4 regions of the Geodermatophilus sp. SYSU D00700 genome follow, and region 4 is predicted to be linked to each of the others. Evidence: riboswitches for the same ligand, from Rfam matches in the RefSeq annotation. Region 4 holds a riboswitch; each other region holds the start of a gene.

Region 1 (5,796 bases), on a different contig from region 4:
CGCCACCGGACGACGTGGTCCCCGGCGGGGAGATCTACACGCCGGAGTTCCGCGCCGACCCCTACCCGGTCTACGCCCGGCTGCGCGCCGAGCGACCGGTGGTCAAGGTCCGGACGCCGCGCTTCGACTCGTTCCTGGTCACGCGCTACGACGACGCCCGTCAGGCGTTGTCGGACCCGCGCCTGTCCAAGGACCTGTACCGGGCCGGGGACACCTACCTCGCGGTGTTCGGCGAGAAGGCCCGGCAGATCAACACCAACATGCTCAACTCCGACCCGCCGGAGCACACCCGGCTGCGCCGCCTGGTGACCCAGGCGTTCACGCCGCGGCGCATCGAGGCCATGCGCCCGCGGATCGAGGAGATCGTCGAGGACCTGCTGGACCGGATGGCGCCGCGCGGCAGCACCGAGTTCGTCGACGAGTTCGCCCTGCGCCTGCCGCTGGCGGTCATCGGGGACCTGCTCGGCATCCCCGAGGCCGACCACGAGGAGATCCTCGCCGGCACCCAGGTCATCCGGACGGTGGGCACCGGCGGGCGCAGCCCCCAGGAGGACCGGGCGGCGATCGGGCAGGCGCAGGAGCGGCTGCACGCCTACTTCTCCGGCTTGGTGGCCGGCAAGCGCCGGAACCCCGGCGAGGACCTCGTGAGCGCGCTGATCGCCGCGCGCGACGGGGACGGCCGGCTGTCGGAGGCGGAGCTGGTGTCCACCTGCTTCCTGATGCTGTTCGCCGGCTACCAGACCACCTCGGACTTCCTCGGCAACGCCGTGGTGGCGCTGCTGACCCACCCCGAGGAGCTGGCCGAGCTCCTGGCCGACCTCGACCGGGTGCCCGCCGCCGTGGAGGAACTGCTGCGCTTCGACGGCTCGGTCCCCGTGTCGAGCTTCCGGTTCGCCACCGAGGACCTCGAGATCGGCGGCGTGACCGTCCCCGCGGGCTCGATCGTCACGATCGTGCTCAGCGCGGCCAACCACGACCCGGAGTTCGTCCCGGACGCCGACGCGCTGGACCTCTCCCGCGGCTCCACGCACCACCTGTCCTTCGGGCACGGCATCCACAAGTGCCTGGGCACCGCCCTCGCACGGCTGGAGGCGACGACCGCGCTGCGGCGGATCCTCGTCCGCCTGCCCGACCTGCGCCTCGACGTCCCCGTCGAGGAGCTGCAGTGGCTGCCGGCGGCGTCGGCCTTCCGCGGGCTGCTCGAGCTCCCGCTGCGGTTCACCCCCACCCCTCTCCAAGGAGGCTCGTGATGACCCAGACCACGCCGCCCTCGACCCCGTCGGCCGACCCTGCAGCCGACGCGACGACGACACCCACCGAACCGCCCTGGGCGAACGACACGGTCGAGTTCACGAACACGTCCACGTCGCCGGCCAGCTGGAACTCGGCCACGTGGCGGCCGTTCCGCAACGTCATCGTCTGCCGGATGGTGCCTGGCAGCGAGGACAAGGTGGGACCGGTGTTCGCCTACTACGACCGGACCACCCGGCCGCAGGACATGGGCGTCGTCGGGCGGGTCCTGCTCTCCTACGAGGGCCTCTACCTGCACGTCATCGAGCGCAAGGAGGACCCGGAGGTCTCCGGCCAGCGCCGCGGCCTGCCGGCGTTCCAGGCGATCGCCGAGGCCATCGCACCGTACGTGACGCCCTACCCCAGCTACTGGCAGAACCCGTCGCACTCGGTGGCGAAGCACTTCTACAGCTGGGTGCCCGAGGGCGAGGTCTCCCCCGACCGGGAGATGACCGTCATCGTCCAGCGGATGCGGCCGGGCAGCGAGGAGGACATCGCCCGGGTGTTCGCCGCATCCGACGCGGGTGGCCTGCCCACGGAGACCGGCGTCACCGGCCGCTGGCTGTACTCCATGGAAGACGTATTCGTGCACCTCCTGGAGCAGGACCGGGCCAAGGCGGCGGCCGTGCGGCAGAACCACGAGTCCATGCGGCCGGCATTCGCCAAGGTCATGGAGGACCTGGCTCCCTACGTCAGCCCGTACAACCCCGAGACGTGGCAGACCCCGCGCGACTCGGTGGCCCGGGTCTTCCACCGCTGGACGGCTCCCGACTGGGCGCCCGGGGACCAGCTTCCCGCGCCCCGCGAGGGCACGTCATGAGCCTGCGCCGGTTCGCCAACCAGACCTACTTCGCCGACGACGTAGCCGCGGCCGTCGCCTGGTACACGGAGCTCCTGGGTACCGGGCCGGGCTTCACCAGGCCCGGCCCGGGCGGACGGCCCAGCTACGCGAAGTTCCGCATCGACGAGGGGACGTCACTGGCGATCGCCTCCCGCGCCTCCGCCCCTCCGGGCATGGCGCTGGAGACCGGCGGCGCGGTCGGCTACTGGGACGTCGACGACCTCGACGCCGTGCTCGAGCGGCTCACCGCGATGGGCGCGAAGGAGTACATCCCGCTCACGCCGCACGGGCCGATCGTCAGCGCCGCCGTCGTCGACCCGTTCGGCAACGTGGTCGGCATCTCCTCCGAGCGGCACCACGCAGCCGACCTCCCCGGGGACGGTGCCCGCCGACCCGGGTAGTCCGCACGCGATCGGACGCGGCCGCCGGGACCCGTGGTCCCGGCGGCCGCGGCGTGTCCGGAGGAGATTGGTCGCGCGGGGTGACCAGCCGTGCGCGGAGGGGACGTGGCGTCGGCCTGTCGCGCTCCGGTCGGCACCTCCGATTGTGACCATCCGGTCACGTCCTTAGCGTTTCGGCGTCCGGCCGGTCGTCTCGTCCCCGTCCGGGGGCCCCTGCCGGATGCCGCCGAGTCGCGCCCACCCCCGTGGGTGCGAGCCGGGGACCCACCTGCACCACCGGGGTGAGTCCCGCTCCCGGCCCTCCGGGAGCGGGTAGGGCACTCCCAGCCCGAACCCGTCAGCTCACCTGGTAGGCGGCCACGGGAGGACGGAGTACATCCGCGCCCTGGGGCCCCGAGCCCCCGCGCGCCCAGGTCCGGGACCGTCGCGCTCCCGCCTGCCCAGCCACTGCACGCAGCAGCCGTCGCACGCCCGCAGCCGGGCCCCTGGTCCGGCCGGTGCCGCGCGCCCGGCTGCCGACCCCTGCCCTCACGGGCCTCGGGGCCCACCGCATCCCGACCCACCCGGCGCCGTCCGGTGACGGCGTCCGGCGACCACACCTCCAGGAGGACGACCCGATGCATGCCCCCACCGACCTCGAGCACACCGCCGCCCAGGACACCCTCGTCGCCGCGCGACCGCGCCGCCGCGTCCTGCACCTGCTGACCGCCACGGGGGCGATGACCCTCGCCCTCACCTTCGGCGGGCAGGCGGTGGCCCAAGCCGACGACCACTGGGACTCCGGTGACCGCAGCTCCAGCTCCCAGTGGGGCGGCTGGGACGGTGACCGCGACGGTGGCTGGAACCAGGGCGACGGCGAGGCGGCGCCCGCCGCTCCCGCGGCGGCACCGGCTCCCGCGCCGGCCTCCGCACCCGCCCCGGCACCGGCTCCCGCGCCGGCCGCGGCACCCGCCGCCTCGGGCGAGGCGGCCTACAAGGACTACGCCCTGGCCCAGCTCGGCGGGAACGCCACCCAGTTCGGCTGCCTCGAGCAGCTCTGGGAGCGGGAGAGCGGCTGGAACCCGAACGCGCAGAACCCCAGCAGCACCGCCTACGGCATCGCCCAGTTCCTCGACTCCACCTGGGCGGGCACCGGCATCGCGAAGACGTCGGACCCGTACCGGCAGATCGACGCGGGGCTGGTCTACATCGAGAACCGGTACGGCAGCCCCTGCGCGGCCTGGAGCCACTTCCAGGCCAACAACTGGTACTGACCGACTGACCCGGGAGCCCCCTCCGGCCCGTCCGGTGGGGGCTCCCGGGTCGCCGCGCGGCGTCTCAGCTGGCGCGCAGTGTGGGGTAGTCGGTGTAGCCCTCGGCACCCGACGCGTAGAACAGGTGCGACCGGATCTCGTTCTCCGGGTGCTCCCCGGCCCAGCGCTCGACCAGGTCGGGGTTGGCGATCACCGCCCGGCCCACGGCGACGACGTCGGCGTGCGCGGCCTCGATGAGCGCCACCGCCTCCTCGCGGGTGGTGACGGCGCCGAAGCCGCTGTTGGCCATCAGCGGCGCGCCGGAGCGGCGGCGCAGCTCCTGGACCAGGTCGCCGGCGGGCTCCCGGTGCAGCACCGACAGGTAGGCCAGGCCGAGCGGACGCAGCCGGTCGAGCAGCGCGCCGTAGGTGGCGAGGACGTCGCCGCGGTCGGGCTCGAGGACGTCCTGGATGCCGTGCTCGGGCGAGATCCGCAGGCCCACGCGGCCGGCGCCGATCGCGTTGGCGACCGCGGTGACCACCTCGGCCACCAGGCGGGCCCGGTTCTCCGGCGAGCCGCCGTACTCGTCGTCGCGGACGTTGGACGACGGCGCCAGGAACTCGTGCAGCAGGTAGCCGTTGGCGCCGTGGACCTCCACGCCGTCCAGCCCGGCCTCCACGGCGCGCTCGGCGGCCCGCCGGAAGTCCCGGACGACGTCCCGGACCTCCTCGGTGGTCAGCGCGTGCGGCACCGGGTAGGGCTGCTTGCCCTTCTCGGTGTGGCCGGCGCCGTCGATCGCGATGGCGCTGGGGGCCACCACGCGGCGGCCGCCGTTGACGTCGGGGTGGGTGACCCGCCCGCCGTGCATGACCTGCAGGACGATCCGGCCGCCGCGGGCGTGCACCGCCTCGGCGACGCGGCGCCAGCCGGCCACCTGCTCGTCGGTGACGATGCCGGGCTGGCCGACGAAGGACTGCGACTCGTGGTTCGGGTAGGTGCCCTCGGTGACGACCAGGCCAACGCCGGCGCGCTGCGCGTAGTGCTCGACGACGAGGTCGCCGGGCACGCCCGAGGAGCCGGACCGCATCCGGGTCAGGGGCGCCATGGCCACGCGGTTGGCGAGCTCGAGGTCGCCGAGTTTCACGGGTGAGAACAGGTCCACGCCGGTTCCGACACCCGCACGGCCCGCGCCATTCCGGGGTGCGGGCGGCGTCACAGGCGGCACGATGACGCCGTGTCCTCCCTGACCGACGCCGTCGCGGGCTGGTCCCCGGGCCCGCTGACCGGCACCGCGGTGGTCGCGCCCGGGCCCGCGGCCGCCTTCGCCGCGCTGCTCGACCAGCCCGCCCCGCCGCTGGCCGACGGCGACCCGCTGCCGCCGGGCTGGCACGTGTTCACCTTCCTCGACCGGCCGGCCACCGCCGACCTCGGCGACGACGGCCACCCCCGCGCCGGGCACTTCCTCCCGCCGCTGCCGCACCGGCGCCGGATGATCGCCGGCGGGCGGCTCCAGGTCACCGCTCCGCTGCGGGTGGGGTCGGCGGTGGAGCGGACGTCGTCGCTGGCCCGCTGCGAGGTCAAGACCGGCCGGAGCGGGGAGATGCTGCTGGTCACCGTGCGCAGCGAGTACCGGGAGGACGGCGCGCTGCTGGTCACCGAGGAGCAGGACGTCGTCTACCGCTCCCAGGAGGCCGGCTCCTCCCCGGCCCCGGCGGGCGCCGGCTCCCCCGCCGACATCGGCGACCACGTGGTCGAGGTGCTGCCCGACCCGCCGCTGCTGTTCCGGTTCAGCGCACTCACCTACAACGCGCACCGCATCCACTACGACCAGCCCTACGCGACGCAGGTGGAGGGTCACCCGGGTCTGGTCGTGCACGGGCCGCTGCTGGCGCTGCTGCTGCTGGAGGTCCCGCGCCGTCACCTGCCGGACCGGTCCGTCACGTCGTTCAGCCACCGCCTGGTCCGCCCGGCGTACGCGGGTCCGCCGGTGCGGGCGGGCGGGCGGCTCGACGGCGACCGGTTCGCGCTGTCC
Region 2 (5,796 bases), on a different contig from region 4:
CCGGCTGCGCTGCTCGCCGGAGGTGAAGTAGCTGCGCACCCGGGTGCGCAGGTCGTTGCTGGTGCCGACGTAGAGCGGCTCGTCGCGCGGGCCGCGGAAGACGTAGACGCCGGGGCCGGGGGGGACCGAGTCGGCGAGGTGGCGCTTGCGACGCCGTTCCGGGTCGACCTGGCGGGTCAGGCCGGTGAGCTCCTCCAGCGACGTGACGCCGAGCGGGCCGAGCCGCTCGAACAGGCCGTGCAGCACGTCGACGGTGGCGCGGGCGTCGTCGAGCGCGCGGTGGCACGGGGTGGTCGCGGCGGAGAAGTACGGCGCGAGCGTGGCCAGCTTGCAGTTGGGCACCTCGTCGCGGGAGAGCAGCCGGCGGGCGAGGACGGCGGTGTCGACCGAGACGGCCGCGGGCCACGCCGTGCCGGTCTGCTGGCAGGCCGCCTTGAGGAAGCCCAGGTCGAAGGGGGCGTTGTGCGCGACCAGCACGGCGCCGCGGGCGAACTCGAGGAAGGCCGGCAGCACCGCCTCGATGCGCGGGGCGGTGGCCACCATCGCCGTCGTGATGCCGGTGAGGACGCTGATGTAGGGCGGCACCTCGCAGCCGGGGTCGACCAGCGTCTGGAACTCCCCGAGCACCTCGCCGCCGCGCACCTTGACCGCGCCGATCTCGGTGATCGCGCTGTCCTTCGGCGACCCGCCGGTGGTCTCCAGGTCGACGACGACGAACGTGACGCCGGCCAGCGGGGTCCCGAGCTCGTCGATGGTCGTCTGGACGGCGGGGACCGGCTCGTGGGGGGCCGGCCGCACGAGGGGGAGCGGGCGGTCGCCGTGGGCGGGTGCGTGTGCGTGTCGCGGCGACCGGGACCCGGCGCCGTCGGCGGGGAAGAGCACGGCGGGACGGTAGGCCGGGGGTCGGACAGTCCCGGGGAGGCGGGTCCGCCGGCGCCCGTCGTCGACGACGCGCCGCGCGACGCGCCGGGCGCGGGGACCCGGACGGAGGAGGGGCGCGCGGAGCGCTTGCGGGACGACGGCGGCGCGGACGACGATCCCCCGGCGGACCGCACGGTCCGGTGGTCACGGGGGGTGGTCCGGTGCGCCTGGACCCCGCGTCGCGCCCGCGGCGTCGCGCGGCGTTCCTGGTCACGGCCGCGGCGGTGCTGGTGGCGCTGGTGCCGGCCGGACCCGCCGCCGCCGCGCCCAGCGACCAGCCCGGGGGCACCAGCGGGGTCCTCGACAGCGAGGCCCTCGACCGGCTGCAGGAGCGGGCCGCCGAGGTCCAGGCCGACCTGCAGCAGCGCCAGGCCGAGGTCGCGGCCGCGCAGCAGGCGCTGGCCGCCGCGCAGGCCGACGTCGACGCCGCCTCCGCCGGGGTGGCCGAGGCGGAGGCGGAGCTCGCGCGCCTGCAGGACGTCGTCGCGCGCTACGCCTCGGCGGCCTACCGGGACGGCGGCACGCTGTCCCCGCTGAGCGTCCTGCTCTCCGGCGGGGACCCGGGGGACGCCGCTGCCGCGATCGGCTACCTGGACGCCGTCGACGACCACACCGGCGCGGTCGTGACCGCCGCCGAGGAGCAGCGCCGGGCGGCGCTGGCCGAGCAGGCCGCCGCGGACGCGGCGCTGGCCGAGGCGCAGCAGCGGGCCGACCTGCTGGCGGCCCAGGTCGCCGACCTGGAGGCCGCCGCGGCGGCGGTCACCGACGAGCTCGACGCCGCGCTGAGCGACGTCGACCGGCAGCTGGCCGACCTCCAGCAGGAGCAGCTCGACGTCAACCGGCAGACGGCGGCCAACTGGCGCGCCCACCTCGACCAGCTCGCGGCGGCCGGTGTCGCGTCCCCGCCGGCCTCGGCCCTGGCCGCCCCCGCGGCCGGCCTGCCGGCCGGGCTGGTCCCGGTCGGGGACGCCGCGGGGGGCGCCCAGCGGGGCGCCGCCCAGTTCCCGCGCGAGCCGACGTCGCTGCTGGTGCTGCCCGCCGAGACGGTGGCCGCCGTCAGCGCGGCGATGGACACGCTGGGGCAGCCCTACGCGCCGGGGACGGCCGGCCCGGACTCCTGGGACTGCGGTTCGCTGGTCTCCACGGTCTACGGCGCCGCGGGCGTCGACCTGCCCGCCGACCAGGCCGGGCTGTACGCCGTCACGGTGCCGGTCGACCCGGCCGACGTGCTGCCCGGCGACCTGGTGTTCCTCGGGACGCCCGAGTCGGGGCTCGGCCACGTCGGCATCGCGCTGGACCGGGAGACGATGCTGGCCGCCGACGGGCGGGCCGGCGCGGTCGTCGTCCGCCGGCTGCCCGCCGACCAGGTGCTGCACGTGGGCCGGCCGGCCCTCGGCACTCGCCCCGAGGTGGCCGCGCCGGGGCCCTCGGGCGGTGCGCTGCGGGTGGAGTGCGGCAACACCGTGTACCCGCCCAGCTTCGACGGGACCCGCGCCTGGGGCGGGTACCCCAACGGCCTCGTCCCGCCCAGCGCGCTGTGCCCCCTCGGCGTGGGCGGGCACGCGCTGCGCTGCGACGCCGCCGCGGCCTACCGGGCGATGAGCGCGGCGTTCGAGGCGGAGTTCGGCCGGCCGGTCTGCATCACCGACTCCTACCGCACCTACGCCGGCCAGGTCCGGCTCTACGGCGAGAAACCGGCCCTGGCCGCGGTCCCGGGGACGAGCAACCACGGCTGGGGGCTGGCGGTCGACCTGTGCGGCGGCATCGAGACCTTCGGCACCCCGCAGTACGCCTGGATGGTGGCCAACGCCGGCCGCTTCGGCTGGCTGCACCCCACCTGGGCGGACCCGGGCAACGGCCGCGAGGAGCCCTGGCACTGGGAGTTCGCGGGCAGCTGAGCCGGGACTGTCGGTGGCCGTCCCTAGCGTGCGGAGCAACCGACAGGGAGACCCGTCCCGACCGCGGCCCGGCACCCGGGGCGGCCCGGGGCACCGGAGGGGGGACACGGCCATGCTCATCGACTGCGACACCTGCACCGTGCGCGGCACCGGCTGCGCCGACTGCGTCGTCACCGTCCTGCTGGGTGCGCCGCCGGCGGAGAGGGGCACCGGGCCCGTGCTGCTGCCGGTGCCGCCGGTCCCGGCCGCGCGGGCGACCGGGCCGGCCGCCGGGGACGCGGTGCCCCCGCCGCCGGGCGTGGTGGTGGAGTTCGACGACGTCGAGCGGCGCGCCGTGCGGGCGCTGGCGGAGGTCGGCCTGGTGCCTCCGCTGCGTCACCGCCCGGCGCGCGGGGAGCGTCCCGGCGGACGGCGCCGCACCGGCTGAGGCGCAGGTCGACGCCCGAACGGGTACACACCGGAGTGGCGCTACTGCTCACTGTGCGTGTTCTCACAGTCAGCAGGGGTCCCGTTTGTCACAACCTCATCACGTCCGTACTGTGACCGCGTCCGGCCGGGTGGTCGTCACCTGACGCGAGGTGACCTCGGCCGGTCACCGCCGAGTCACCGGACGCCGCCTGCGGGTGCGCGCGAGGTGAGCCGGGGACCCACCGCAGCACTGGGGTGAGTTCTCGCGTGCACCGGCCCGCCGGCGCACGCCTGATAGGGCACGTCTTCCCAGCCCGAACCCGTCAGCTAACTCGGTAGGCGGTTGCTGAGGAAGAACGGAGAGCCGCCGCCCGTGGCGACCCCCCGCCCCTGCCCGGGGCATGCCTGCGCACAGTCCACCTCCTCCGCACCCGCGACCGCCCGCGTCGCCGGCCCGCACCGCCGCTCACCGCGCCGGCTCCTCGGCCGGGTCGCGCTGGTCGGCACCGCCGCCGCCCTGACCGTGGCCCTCGTGCCCGGCACCGCGGTCGCCGACCCCGAGCGGGCCGCCACCCCCGAGCAGGCCGCCGAGCTCGCCGCCGACGCCGGCCGCCGGCTCGAGGCGGTCAGCGAGCAGGTCAACGAGGCCCGCGAGGTCCTCTCCCGCCAGCAGGCCGCCGCCGAGGCCGCCGAGCGGGCCCTCGGCGACGCCCGCTCCCGGCTGCAGGACCTCGACGGGCAGATCCGCCAGGTCGCCCGCAGTGCCTGGACCAGCAGCAACGACACCTTCGCCCAGCTGGACCTGCTGATGACCAGCGACTCGGCCGACGAGTTCGTCAGCTCGCTGGCCACCCTCGACCACATCTCCGGCCACACCACCGACGTGCTCGCGCAGGTCGGCGAGGCCGCCACCGCGGCGGAGGAGGCGCAGCGCGAGGCCGACGCCGCCCGGGCCGATGCGGAGGCCACGCTCGAGGAGCTCGACGCCCAGGAGGAGCGGCTCGAGGCCGACATCGCCGACTACGAGGCCCAGTTCGAGGCGCTGACCGAGGCCGCGCGGCAGCAGGCGCTCGCCGCCGAGGCCGAGGCCGCCGCCGACGCCGCGGCCGAGGCGGCGGCCGCAGCGGCGGCTCCCGCGGCTCCCGCGGCTCCCGCGGCTCCCGCGGCTCCCGCGGCTCCCGCGGCGGCGGCTCCGGCCGCGGCGGCTCCGGCGGCGGCGGCTCCGGCGGCGGCCGCCCCGGCTCCGGCGGCCCCCGCGGGTGGGGGTAGCGGCGCCGCGCAGGTGGCGGTGCAGACGGCGCTGGCGCAGGTGGGCGACCCCTACGTGTGGGGCGCCGGCGGGCCGAACGCCTTCGACTGCTCGGGCCTGACCCAGTACGCCTACGCGGCGGCCGGGATCAGCCTGCCGCACTCCAGCCGGATGCAGTCGCAGATGGGCACCGCCGTCTCGCGGTCGGAGCTGCAGCCGGGCGACCTGATCTTCTACTACAGCCCGGTCAGCCACGTCTCCATGTACATCGGCAACGGCCAGATGGTGCACGCCTCGACCTCCGGCGTGCCGGTCAAGGTGGTGTCCGTCGACTCGATGAGCGGCATCACCGCCATGCGCCGCATCGCCTGACGGAAGGACCCCTCCCCCCGCCGTTCGGACGCTCGCGGCGGGCCCCAGGGGGATGGCCGTTCCAGCACGTCGCCAGGGCCGGTGACCCACACGGGTCACCGGCCCTCGTCGTGGCCGGTGCCGGGTCCGGGGACCGGGGCGGCCGGGCGGGCCGGTCCGCCTAGGATCGGCCGCGTGAGCTGGGCGGGCGGGTGAACCGGACCGCCTCCCGCGCCGCCCTGCTGGTCGCGCTCGTTCTCGGTGCGGCGTTCGTGGTCGTCGTCGCCGTCCGGACGCCCTGGACGGTGCTGCCCACCCCGCCCGGTGGCGCGACGCCGCTCAGCGCCGACGCCGGGCTGCCCGCCGAGGTGGTGCGCCGGGCCGAGGCCTTCGCCGCCGCGGTCCGCCCCGCCTCGCTGGTGGGCCTGCTGCTCGGCCTCACCGTCTCGGCGCTGCTCGGCCTCACGCGCCTGGGCAGCCGGCTGGTCACCGCGGTCGGCCGTCCCGTGGGTGGGCGCTGGCCGCTCACGCTGCTCCTCGGCACGGTCGCGCTGGTGGTCGCCGGCCGGCTGGTCACGCTGCCGCTGTCGGCTTACGGCGAGGTCGTGCGGCACCGCTACGGCCTGTCGACCCGGTCCTGGGGGCTGTGGCTGCGCGACGTCGCGGTCTCCACCGCCATCGACGCCGGCCTGACCGCGCTCACCCTGCTCGCCCTGGTGTGGCTGGCCCGCCGGGCGCCGCGCACCTGGTGGGCGTGGGCGGCAGCCGGCGCGGCGGGGCTCGTGGTGGCCGGCTCGTTCCTCTACCCGGTGGTCATCGAGCCGGCGTTCAACCGCTTCGAGCCGCTGCCGGCCGGACAGCTGCGCACCGACCTGCTCCAGCTCGCCGAGGAGAGCGGCAACCCGGTCGAGGACGTCCTGGTCGCCGACGCCTCGCGCCGGACGACGCGGCTGAACGCCTACGTGTCCG
Region 3 (5,796 bases), on a different contig from region 4:
GCTGGTGGCCGCGAACGGGCCCATGACGGCGCTGGGCGTCACCGACCCCCGCACGTGGTCGGCCACCGACTGGGTCAGCGACCTCGTGCCGCACCTGGCCTACGGCGCCGTCGTCAAGACCACGATGGACGCCTTCGACCGGCCCTGACCGTGTACACGATGCCCGTCGAGATCACGTGATCTCGACGGTCCAGGGCGTCGATGGCGTCGAGATCACGTGATCTCGACGGTTCAGGGCACCGTCCAGCCGCGGGGGTCGACGCCGCCGGGGACGGGGGCCGCGGGGTCGTAGGGCTGCCGGGTGAAGACGAACGTGCCCAGGTCGAGGTGGTCAGGGGCGATCCGCAGCGTCTCCCCGGCGTAGTAGCCGTCCAGCCCGACCCACCGGCCGTCGTCGCCCCGGCGGAAGCGGCTGGCCCGTCCGGCCCGTCCCGGCAGCGGCCCCAGGTGCAGCAGTCCGCCGGCCACCGCCCGCAGGGCGTGCGGCGCCGGGCCCCAGTACCAGACGCCGAGCTGCTCGAGCGGTACTGGCGGCTCCGACGGGCGCCAGGGGTCGACCACCCGCGGCTCGGCGGCGCGCAGGTCGGCGAGCAGCCCGGGCAGCAGCGCGTCCAGGCCGCTGGTGGTGTTGGCCAGGGAGACCCCGCCGGTGCCCTCCTCGCGGTCGACGAACACCCCGGCGAGGAAGCCCGGCATCGAGCCGCCGTGCCCGGTCAGCGTGCGGCCGTCGACCCGCAGCACCTGCAGCCCGAGCCCGTACGCCGACCAGGCCGGGGACGACGGGTCGACGCCGGCCGGCACCGCCATCTCCTCCAGGGTGGCCGGGGACAGCACGTCGCCGGTGTCGCCGAGCAGGAACGCGGCGAACCGGGCGAGGTCGGCGAGGGTGGCCCACAGCTGACCCGCGGCGGCCATCACGCCGGCGTGGTGCTCGGGCTCGGGCAGCGCGACGTCGGCCCACGGGTGCACGGCCCAGCCCTGCGCGGCGCGGCCGGACGGGCGTGGCGTCGTCCGGGTCATGCCCAGCGGCCCGAGCACCTCGGCGGTGACGACGTCGTCCCACGCCCGCCCGCGCAGCCGGGCCACGAGCTCGCCGAGCAGGCCGAAGCCGAGGTTGGAGTAGTGGAAGCGCCGGGCCTCGCCCAGGACGACGTCGTCCCCGCCGAGCGCCAGGTCGGCCAGGGACCCGCCGGGCACCCGCTCCCACCAGCCGCCGGGGCTCTCGGCGGACGCGCCGGCCAGGTGCGACAGCAGCTGCCCGATCGAGCGGTCGCCCAGCGGGGTGCCGGGCAGGTGCCGGTCGAGCGGGTCGTCGAGGCCGAGCCGGCCCTCGTCGCGCAGCCGCAGGACGGCGACCGCGGTGACCGTCTTGCTGATCGAGCCGAGCCGGTACTGGACGTCGGTGTGCGGCTCGGCGACGTCGCCGCGGCCGGCCGACCACGCCAGGCCGCCGTCCCGTACGACGCCGGCCACCAGGCTCGGCGCGCGGCCGTCGCGCTGCACCCGGGCGGTGCGGGCCAGCAGGGTGCGGGCGGTGGCGGGCAGCACGGTCGGCATGCCCGGAACCGTAGGTCAGGCCCGCGCGGGGACCGCCAGCCTCCCCGTGCGGCCGGCCCAGCGCTCGAAGACGACGGTGACCAGCGGCGGGATCGAGGCGGCGAGCGCCAGCAGCGTCGTCCCCGGGGACCAGCGGAGCACCCGGGCCGCGACCAGCGCCACGACGACGTAGGCGACGAACACCGCGCCGTGGACCGGGCCGAACACCTGCACGCCGACCTCGGAGGTCTCCGGCACGTACTTCACGTACATCCCGGCCAGCAGGCCCACCCAGGACAGCGCCTCGGCGACGGCGACGACGCGGAAGGCGGTGGCGACGGTGCGGGGGTTCACGGGGATGCGGTCCTCACGGATCGGCGGCGGCTCCGCAGGGTGCAACGCGGCAGGCTCCGCCGGAGGTCCCGGACCGGGTGTGACCCCGGCAACGCGCCGGAACGGCCACCCTCCCGGGGAGGAGGGTGGCCCTTCCTCAGCCGATGCGGCGGGCGCCGGCGTAGCCGCCCATCGAGTCGACGCCGGCCACCTTGACGACGTCGCCGGAGGTGGGCGCGTGCACCATCTGGCCGTTGCCGATGTAGATGCCCACGTGGCTGACCGGGCTGTAGAAGAACACCAGGTCACCGGGCTGCAGGTCGGCCCGGGAGACCGCGGTGCCCATCTGCGACTGCATCCGGCTCGAGTGCGGGAGGCTGATCCCGGCGGCCTTGAAGGCGTACTGGGTCAGGCCCGAGCAGTCGAAGGAGTCCGGGCCGGCGGCGGCCCACACGTAGGGGTCGCCCCGCTGCGCCATGGCGGTGGCCACGACGGTGCCGGCGACGCCGCTGGCCGGCGCGGCCGCCGCTGCCGGCGCCTCCTCGGCGGGCTGCGCCGCGGCGGGCTCCTCGCGCTCGTCGTCGCGGCTGGCCCGCTCGTCCTCGGCGGCGTGCGCGGCCGCGGCGGCCTCGAGCGCGGCGCGCTGCTCCTCGGCGGTCAGCCGGGCGAAGTCGGCCTGGTAGGCGGCGATCTGGTCCTCGAGGTCGACCTGCTGGGCAGCGACGGCGTCGTACTGGCGCTGCGCCTCGACGGCGGCATCGGTGGCGGCGGCCTGGGCGGCGGTGGCGGTGTCGGTCGCCGCGACCGCCTGGCCGAGCAGCTCGCCCTGGTAGCCGGCGACGCCCTGCAGGAGGCTGACGCGGTTGACGAACTCGTCGGCGTCCTCGCTGGTCAGGAGCGCCTGCAGCGAACCCATGCCGTTGCCGGTGTAGGCGGAGCGGGCGATGCCGACGACCTGCTCGCGGGCGGTGCCGACGGCGGCCTGGGCCTGGGCGAGGGAGGCGGCGGCGGTCTCGGCCGCGGCCTGCTGCGCGGCGAGCACCTCGCGGGCCTCGTTGAACTGCTCGGTGACGACCTCGAGCTCGTGCCCGCGGGCGGCCACGAGCTGTGCGGCCTCAGCCGCCGTCGTGGGCTCCTCGGCCAGGGCGGACGAGGGGACCACCCCAACCCCCACGCCGAGCCCCACGGCCCCGGCGAGGACGAGGGCGGCGCGGCGACCCTGCCGGCGGCGGGCCGGGCGGCCGGTCACGGGCGTGCCGGGGACAGACGTGCGCAGGGACGCCACGCGGCGGTTCTCCTCTTCCCAGGCCGCCTACCGGGTTAGCTGACGGGTTCGGGCGTGGACTCGCCCGGCGCGTGCGGACACGCGCTGCACCCCAGGACTGCGGTGGGTCCCCGGCCCGGCGCCCCGCGGGGCGACCGGCTCGACGGCGTCCTCGGGGTGTCACCCAGGTCAGTGACGGAGCGCCCCGTTGGACGCACACAGAGTAAGGGTCGTGACGGACGCGTGACAATCACCCCGGTGTAATCACATCGGTGACATTCCGTGGTCGCCCGGTCACCGGACTGCCTGCCCCTGGCGGTTTGGCCGGGCTCCGGGGCGTGTAGGAGTCAGGCATGTCCACCTCCACCCGGATGCGCCTGACCCGGCCGCTGGTCGTGCTCGCGCTGTTCGGCTCCCTGACCGCCTGCGGCGACAACACCGACTTCTCCCGCGGGCCCACCAACTGCGACGCGAGCGGCGAGAACGCCAGCAACGAGAACGACGCCGCGTGCCAGGAGACCGGCCCCAACCCCGGCAACGACGCGCCCACCACCGACGACACCTCCGAGGACTGACCGTCCACCGGCCCCCCGACGGGCGCCCGGTCGCGGGGGCTGGTGGCATGGGCGGGTGACTCCGGAACGCAGGTGGACCGCAGCCCGCCTACGAACCGAGACGAGGGGCCTGCTGGCCGGCGCCCAGCAGCTGCTCCGCGGGCGCGACCTCGCCCTGATCGCGGCGGGACTGACCTTCTACGCCGGCATCGCGGTGGTGCCGCTGCTGCTGGTCGCGGTGCGGCTGACCGCGCTGGCGACCTCGGCCGACGAGGTGCGCGCGCTCGCCGCCCGGCTGACCGAGCTGCTGCCCACCCCGCTGGGCGCCCCGGAGGCGGTCGAGCGCCTGGTCGACGCCGGCACCCGCCTGGACCTCCTGGGCTTCGTGCTGGCACTGGTGCCGCTGACGTTCTACGGCGAGGGGCTGCGCCGGGCGCTGCTGCGGTTCAGCCCCCGCCGGGAGAGCCTGACCGGCTGGCGCGGCCGCCTGCTGAGCCTGCCGCTGGTGGTCGTCTCACCGCTGCTGCTGTACCCGCTGCTGCTCGCGGCCCGGGTGATGGCCGACCTGGCCCGCGAGGACGGCGCCGGGGCGGTGGTCGGCCGCCTCGCCGTCGGCTACTACTCGGTGCTGTTCGTCCTCACGGTGCCGCTGCTGTGGGGCTACGGCGTGGTGTCCGGCGGGCGCTTCCGCTGGACGGCGCTCACCAGCGGGGCGCTGTTCACCGCGGCCTGCCTGTCGGGGTTCCTGCAGGGCTTCGTCCTGTTCCTGTCCCTGCCGCTGGACCTCGGCGCCCCGTTCGGCGGCCTGGTCGTCGTCGGGGCGGTGGTCGCCGTCGGGCTGTGGCTGTTCCTGCTGCACCTGGTGCTGCTGGCCGGGTGGCTGCTCACCCAGTCGCTCGACGAGCGGCTCGCCCGGCGTCGGGCCGGCGCCCACTACCCCGGGCTCCAGGGCGCCCCCTCGGCCGGCGCGGGTGCCGGCTCCGCGGGCGCCGGGGGCGGCGGCGCCGCGGGCGCCGGGGGCGCGCCCTCCCCCGGGGCCGGCAGCGCCCCGGCCGGATCCTCCGGCACGGTGCCGGGCAGCGGGGGTCCGGGCGGGGGTTCCGGAGCCGGTTCCGGAGCCGGTTCCGGAGCCGGTTCCGGCGGCGGGGGCCCGGGCGGGGGTTCCGGAGCGGGCTCCGGCGCCGGGGCGGGCGGCTCGGGATCGGGGGCGGGGTCGGGGGTGACCGGCTCGGGAGCCGGCTCGACGTAGTCGCTGCCGTTGCTCACCAGGATCGACACGACCTGGCCGGGCACCGCCCGGGCACCCCGGGGCGGGCTGGTCCCGAGGAAGGCGCCGGCCGGCTCGTCGCTGTCGACCCGCAGCGTCTGCGGCGTGAAGCCGGCCTCGGCGAGGACCCGCTCGCAGCTGCGCGCGCCCGAGCAGCCGGGCACCGGCCTGGTGTTGCCGTGCTCCACCGTCTCGTCGGCCGGCGGGAACTCACCGCTGCCCCGGGCGGTGAGGATCGGCTCCATCGCGTCCCGCCAGATCGTGGCGCCCTTGCCGCCACCGAAGCCGCCGACGTCCTCGTTCTCCTTGGGGTTGAGCACCATGACGCTCGCGGTGATCTCGGGCGTGTAGCCGACGAAGGCCACCGAGTAGTTGTCCTGCGAGGTCCCGGTCTTGCCGGCGATCTGGTGCCCGCGGACGTAGGCGCGCGCCCCGGTCTGCCCGCGGTACCCCGGCTCGACGTCCTTGCGGAGGATCTGGTTCATCGTGGTGGCCACGCCCGGAGGGATGGCCTCGGGCGTGCACCGGTCGCCCACCGGCAGCGGCTCGCCGTCGGCACCCCGGGCCGGCTGCCCGGCGGCGTCGAGCACGGCGGTCACCGGGACGACGTCGCACTGCGTGCCGCCGGCCGCGAACGTCGAGTAGGCGCTGGCCAGGGCGAGCGGGCTGGTGGCCTCGGCGCCGAAGGTGAACGAGCCGCGGTTCTCGTCGATGATCTGCTGCGGCAGCTCCGGCGGGCTGAACTGGAACAGGCCCGCGGCCTCGGCCATCCGCACCGGCTCCTCGACGCTGCCGAGGGCGTCCTCGAGCGCGAGGAAGTAGGTGTTGGAGGACTGGTAGAG
Region 4 (5,796 bases):
AGACGGGCCGGCAGACGCTGGGGGACCGCTACGAGCTCCAGGAGCTGATCGCCCGCGGCGGCATGGGCCAGGTGTGGCGGGGGCGCGACCGGCTGCTCCTCCGGCCGGTCGCGGTCAAGGTCCTGCGCAGCGAGTACGCCGACGACCCGGTGTTCCTCGAGCGGTTCCGCTGCGAGGCCCGGCACGCCGCGGCGCTGAGCCACCCGAACATCGCCGCCGTCCTCGACTACGGCGAGTCCGACGACGAGGCGACCGGCGAGCACCTGGCCTACCTGGTCATGGAGCTCGTCGACGGCGCGCCGCTGTCGGACCGGCTCTCGGCCGACGGGCCGCTGGAACCCGAGGCCGCGCTCTCGGTGCTGCAGCAGACGGCGGCGGGTCTGGCCGAGGCCCACCGCGCGGGCCTGGTGCACCGCGACGTCAAGCCGGCCAACATCCTGGTCCGGCCCGACGGCCGGGTGAAGCTCACCGACTTCGGCATCGCGTGGTCGGCGGAGAGCGTGCCGCTGACCGGCACCGGGCAGGTGATCGGCACCGCCCGCTACATGTCGCCGGAGCAGGCCGCCGGCGACCGGGTCAGCCCGGCCAGCGACGTCTACGCCCTCGGCCTGGTCGGCTACGAGTCGCTCACCGGGCACGCGCCGTTCGACGGCACCAACCCGGTCACCGTGGCGCTCAAGCAGGTGCGCGAGGCTCCCGAGCCACTGCCCGAGGACGTCCCGCCCGGCGTCCGCTCCCTCATCGACGCCGCCCTGGTCAAGGACCCCGGTGAGCGGTTGCCCGACGCGGACGCGTTCCTGACCGCCGTCGAGGAGACGATCGAGCAGACCGCCCGGCCGCGCCCCGGGGCGCCGTCGCCCTCCCGGGCGGTCGCCGCGGCCCCGCCGGCCGCGCTGGTCGAGACGGCCGCGGTCACGGTGCCCTCCCCGGAGCCGGTGTCCCCGGACGACCTGCCACCCGGGGAGACCGCGGAGGTGTCCGGTGCCTCGCGGTCGCCGCGCCGGCGCCCGGCGGTGCTGGTGCCGGTGCTGGCGGTGCTGCTCGCGGGCCTGCTCGCGGTCCTCCTCTGGCCGGGTGGCTCCGGCGGCGGGCAGCCTCCCGCGCAGGCCGCGGAGACCGGCGCCGGCACCGGCGAGGGCGCCGCGGCGGCCGGCTCGGTGGTCCTCGCCGCCAACGACCACGTCGGGCGCCCTGCTGACGACGTCGCCGCGGACCTCACCGCGCTGGGTCTCACCGTGCAGCGGCAGGACGAGGTGACGACCGCCGTCGAGCCGGGCACGGTCTCGGGCCTCGACCCGGTCGGTGTCCCGCTGCAGCCCGGCGCCCCCGTGACGCTGCGCGTCGCGGTCACCCCGGCAGCACCGGCACCGGCGCCCGAGGGCGGTGCGCCCGCGGGAGGTGAGGGTCCCGAGGCGGCGCTGTCGGTGCCGTCCGGGTCCGGCCCGGCCGCGCCCGCGCCGGCCGAGCCCGCGCCCGCGGAACCGGGACCGTCGGACGCCGCCGTGTCCCCGGACGCAGCGTCCCCCGAGCCCGCGCCGGCCGAGCCCGCGCCCTCCGACGCGGCCCCCTCCGACGCGGCCCCCTCCGACCCGGCCCCCTCCGACGCGGCCCCCTCCGACGCGGTGTCCTCGGAGCCCGCCCCGTCCGAGCCCGCGCCCTCGGACAGCGTCCCGACCGAGCCGGCCCCGACCGACCCCACCGGGCCCGCGCCGACCGAGCCGGCGCCCTCGGACAGCGCCCCGACCGAGCCGGCCCCGACCGACCCGACCGGGGCGGCCCCGAGCGAGCCGTCGGAGCCCGCCCCGAGCGAGCCCTCGGAGCCCGCGCCGTCGGGGTCGTCGGGCGCGACGTCCCCGGGGTCGGCGACGTCGTCGGCACCCGACGGGGGCAGCGCGGCTCCCGACACGGGTGCGGCCGGCTGACCGCGGGCGGTTAGGGTCCTCCGCCATGCCGACCAGGTCACCGGGGGACGCTCCGGCGGGGACGATCGAGACGCTGGGCCTGCCCACCCGGGCAGTCACCGCGCTGACCCGCGCCGGCATCACCGACGTCGCCGCGCTCGCCGCCCTCAGCCGCCGTGAGCTCGCCGCCGTGCCCGGGCTGGGCGCGGGCCTGGTGACGGCGATCCGCCGCGTCGTGCCGGAGCCGCCCACGCCGCTGCCCCGATCGGGGACGGCGGCGCGCGACGGGCAGCTGTCGCTGCCGGCCGAGGACGACGGGGCGCCCGACGCGCCGGAGATCCCCTCCTTCGCCTCGCTGCGGGACCCCCGCCGGCGCAGCGGCCTCGACCTGCTGGTGCCCGGGGCCCCCCCGCCGGAGCAGGGGACGGCGCCCGGTCCGCAGCCCGAGGCGGCGGCGGCCCCGCCCGCGTCCGCCCCGCGCCGCGCCGCCCGCCCGGCGCCTGCACCCCGGCCGGCCGAGTACGCCGACCTGGTGCGGCTCGGGGTGCGGGTGGCCCGCGCCGCGGTGACCGTGCCCGGCCGCCTCGCGCTGTGGTCGGTGCGCACCCAGGTCGACTGGCTGCGGCGGCTGCTCGGCGCCTGACGGCCCGACACGCCGCCGCGACACGCGATGCTCGTCACGCTCCGCCGCCGCGGGATTGTCACGGTGCGGTAACGACGGTTACCGTGGCCGCCGTCCGACCGGCCGTCAGTCCCCGTCCGGGGAGTCCGGACGGATGCCGCCGAGTCGCCCTCCCGGGCGAGCCGGGGACCCACCGCACCACTGGGGTGAATCCCGCCCGCCGGACACCGTCCGGCCGCGGGTAGGGCTGCTTCCCGCCCGAACCCGTCAGCTGACCCGGTAGGCGGCCCACGGGAGAAACGGAGAGCCCGCCGGATGGCGCGCTTCTGCAGCACGACCGCACCACCCCGCCGGCTCCGCCGCACCCGGGTGCGCTCCCGCATCTGACCGCGCCCGGCCGTCCCGACGCCGCACCGCGCCCACCCGAGCTCCTCGGGTGGTGCCCGCCGGTGCGCCCGCGTCGCCCCGACGGCCGGTGCCGCCCACTGCCCCGCACCCCTCCACGGCGCCGCCGCCGGCCGCGCCGTGCCCGTACCCCTGGAGCACCTCCCTCCGATGGACGCCCCCACCGCCGAGATCCCGCGGCCCGCCGCCGGCGCCGCCCGCCGGTCCCGCCGCGCCCCCGTCCGCCGCCCCGCGCTGCTGCTCGGCGTCGCCGCCGCCGGCGCGCTGGTGGCCAACGTGCTGGTCGGCCCCGACCCGGCCGCCGAGGCGCAGGCGGGGACGTCGGAGACCGTGACCGTCGCCCAGGCGCTGGGCCTGCCCGCGCAGACCGGCACCGCGACCGAGGTCCCGCAGGTGCAGCCGCAGGACCTGCAGGTGCTCGAGGAGCTGGCGGCCAGCCGCGGCAGCCGCGAGGCCGCCGAGACCGCCGCCGCGCAGGCGCAGGCCGGTGCCGACCAGGCCGTGCGCGACGCGCAGGCGGCCGAGGCCGCGCGGCTCGCCGCCGAGGCGCAGGCCGCCGCGGAGGCGCAGGCCGCCGCCGAGCGGGCCGCCGCCGAGGCGGCCGCGGCTGCGGAGGCCCAGACCGCCGCGGAGGCCGCGGAGGCGCAGGCGGCGGCGGAGGAGGCCGAGGGGGAGTCCGGCGGGTCGGAGGCGGCGTCCTCCCCGGCCGCCTCGTCGTCGGCCTCGTCCTCGTCGTCGGGGACCACGGCCTCCCGCGTCGCCCGGATCACCAACACCTCGGGCCCGGTGCGCTCGGTGGTGCAGGCCGCCGCCGACGCCGTGGTCAGCAACGTCCCCGGCGCCGCGTCGATCACCCTCGGCGGCACCCGCGCGAGCGCGGCCGACCCGGGCGGGCACCCCTCCGGCCTGGCGCTGGACTACATGGTGCTGACCGACGCCGCCCTCGGCGACGCGATCGTGCAGTACCACGTCGAGCACTGGGACGAGCTCGGCGTCGACTACCTCATCTGGGAGCAGCGGATGCTCTCCTCGCCGGGTGGCTCGTGGTCGACCATGGCCGACCGGGGCGGCGTCACGGCCAACCACTACGACCACGTGCACGTCAACTACGTGGGCTGAGCCGCGACCTCCCGCGCCGCGGGCGCCAGCCAGCGCACCGGGTCCTCGAGCACCGCGTCGAGCGCGCGCAGCGCCGCGCCGGTCGCCCCCGCGGCCGGCACGGCGCCGCCCGCCGCCACGAACGGCCGGCGCCACCGGGCCGAGAGCACCCGCCGGGCCAGGTGCTCCTCCAGCCCCGGGCGCAGCAGGTCGGTCAGCTCGGCGAGGTGACCGCCGAGCACCACCGTGGGGATGTCGAGCACGTTGACCACCCCGGCCAGCGCGACGCCCAGCGCCCACGCCGCGCGGTCGAGCGCGCGGCGGGCGCCGGGGTCGCCGGCCTCGGCGCGGGCCCGCAGCTCCGCGGGGCCGGCGTCGGCGGGCACCCCGGCGGCGGCCAGCAGCGCCAGCCGGCCGGCGTAGCGCTCCAGGCACCCGGTCGACCCGCACGGGCAGTCCGGCCCGGCCGGGTCGACGCAGACGTGGCCGATCTCGCCGGCCCAGCCCGAGCTGCCGGTCATCACCCGGCCGCCGAGCACCGCGGCCCCGCCGATGCCGATCTGCCCCGACAGGTAGACGAAGTCCCGGTGCGGCCCCGGCCGGCCCGGGGCGCTCTGCGCGACGCAGCGCGCGGCGAGGTCGGCCTCGTTGCCGAGCACCGGGACCAGCCCGTCGGGGAGCAGGTCGGCCAGCACGTCGGCGGGGCGCACCCGCGACCAGCCGAGGTTGGGCGCCCGCAGCAGCAGGCCCCGCCCGGCGTCGACCAGGCCGGGCAGCGCGAGCCCGGCGCCCACCACCCGCACACCGGCGGGCAGCGACCCGAGCACCTCGGCGCCCAGCCGGCCGAGCCGGTCCAGCGTGGCGACCGGGTCGCTGCCGCGCAGGTCCTCCTCGTGCAGCCGCTCGGCGACCGTCCGCCCGCGCAGGTCGACCACCCGGACCGCGACCAGCCCGGCGTCGACCTGCATGCCCAGCCCCGCCGGCCCCGACCCCGGTGCCAGCGGGGTGGCCGGCCGGCCCCGGCGCGACGCCGGCCCGCGCTCGACCTCGTCGAGCAGGCCGCCGGCGACCAGGTCGTCGACCAGCCGGGACGCCGTGCCGCGCGTGGTGCCCAGCGCCGCCGCGACGCCGGCCCGCGACAGCTCGCCGGGGTCGGCGCACACCGCGCGCAGGACCAGCGCCAGGTTGGTCGCCCGCAGCGTCGACTGCCGGGCACCGGTGAGGACGCGGCCGTCGGACACGGGTTGAGGTTAGCCGGGTGGATCGTTTATGTTCTACCGCAGCACAAAAGCGGTGGCCCGCGTCACCCGGACGAGCGCCCCGGTGCCCGGCGGAAGGATCCCCATGCCCCTGCAGCCCACCCGTGAGGACAGGTTCACCTTCGGTCTGTGGACGGTCGGCTGGCCGGCCCGCGACCCCTTCGGTGACGCGACCCGTCCGGCGATCGACCCGGTCGAGTCCGTCGAGAAGCTCGCCGAGCTGGGCGCCTACGGCGTCACCTTCCACGACGACGACGTGATCCCGTTCGGCAGCGACGACGACCAGCGCGCCAAGACCATCGAGCGCTTCAAGCAGGCGCTGGCCGACACCGGCCTGGTCGTGCCGATGGTGACCACCAACCTGTTCACCCACCCGGTGTTCAAGGAGGGTGCGCTCACCGCCAACGACCGCGGCGTCCGCCGGTACGCGCTGCGCAAGGTCATGCGCAACATGGACCTCGCCGCCGAGCTCGGCGCCTCCACCTACGTGCTGTGGGGCGGCCGCGAGGGC

What was found. A riboswitch is a leader RNA that binds a small molecule or an ion and turns the genes downstream of it on or off. The one in region 4 is predicted to bind cyclic di-AMP.
Region 1: another riboswitch for cyclic di-AMP. It lies ahead of ACI79V_RS01855 (aggregation-promoting factor C-terminal-like domain-containing protein); the one in region 4 lies ahead of ACI79V_RS00035 (hypothetical protein).
Region 2: another riboswitch for cyclic di-AMP. It lies ahead of ACI79V_RS21040 (NlpC/P60 family protein); the one in region 4 lies ahead of ACI79V_RS00035 (hypothetical protein).
Region 3: another riboswitch for cyclic di-AMP. It lies ahead of ACI79V_RS17920 (C40 family peptidase); the one in region 4 lies ahead of ACI79V_RS00035 (hypothetical protein).

Annotation. Positions count from the first base shown of each region.
Region 1 is NZ_JBJGZA010000002.1:33,900-39,695, forward strand. It holds gene ACI79V_RS01835 (cytochrome P450 family protein) at 1-1,250, shown strand, start outside; gene ACI79V_RS01840 (hypothetical protein) at 1,219-1,416, opposite strand; gene ACI79V_RS01845 (TcmI family type II polyketide cyclase) at 1,427-2,110, shown strand; gene ACI79V_RS01850 (VOC family protein) at 2,107-2,532, shown strand; cyclic di-AMP (ydaO/yuaA leader) riboswitch at 2,747-2,903, shown strand; gene ACI79V_RS01855 (aggregation-promoting factor C-terminal-like domain-containing protein) at 3,150-3,785, shown strand; gene ACI79V_RS01860 (alkene reductase) at 3,850-4,926, opposite strand; gene ACI79V_RS01865 (FAS1-like dehydratase domain-containing protein) at 4,999-5,796, shown strand, end outside.
Region 2 is NZ_JBJGZA010000042.1:16,676-22,471, forward strand. It holds gene ACI79V_RS21025 (DEDD exonuclease domain-containing protein) at 1-798, opposite strand, end outside; gene ACI79V_RS21030 (NlpC/P60 family protein) at 1,083-2,819, shown strand; gene ACI79V_RS21035 (hypothetical protein) at 2,932-3,246, shown strand; cyclic di-AMP (ydaO/yuaA leader) riboswitch at 3,406-3,584, shown strand; gene ACI79V_RS21040 (NlpC/P60 family protein) at 3,601-4,848, shown strand; gene ACI79V_RS21045 (M48 family metallopeptidase) at 5,040-5,796, shown strand, end outside.
Region 3 is NZ_JBJGZA010000028.1:49,702-55,497, forward strand. It holds gene ACI79V_RS17905 (hypothetical protein) at 1-148, shown strand, start outside; gene ACI79V_RS17910 (serine hydrolase domain-containing protein) at 232-1,557, opposite strand; gene ACI79V_RS17915 (DUF3817 domain-containing protein) at 1,573-1,890, opposite strand; gene ACI79V_RS17920 (C40 family peptidase) at 2,027-3,154, opposite strand; cyclic di-AMP (ydaO/yuaA leader) riboswitch at 3,162-3,297, opposite strand; gene ACI79V_RS17925 (hypothetical protein) at 3,487-3,708, shown strand; partial or broken gene ACI79V_RS17930 (YhjD/YihY/BrkB family envelope integrity protein) at 3,764-4,582, shown strand; gene ACI79V_RS17935 (transglycosylase domain-containing protein) at 4,621-5,796, opposite strand, start outside.
Region 4 is NZ_JBJGZA010000001.1:5,629-11,424, reverse strand. It holds gene ACI79V_RS00045 (protein kinase domain-containing protein) at 1-1,922, shown strand, start outside; gene ACI79V_RS00040 (DNA-directed RNA polymerase subunit alpha C-terminal domain-containing protein) at 1,948-2,544, shown strand; cyclic di-AMP (ydaO/yuaA leader) riboswitch at 2,672-2,825, shown strand; gene ACI79V_RS00035 (hypothetical protein) at 3,079-4,047, shown strand; gene ACI79V_RS00030 (ROK family transcriptional regulator) at 4,035-5,267, opposite strand; gene xylA (xylose isomerase) at 5,371-5,796, shown strand, end outside.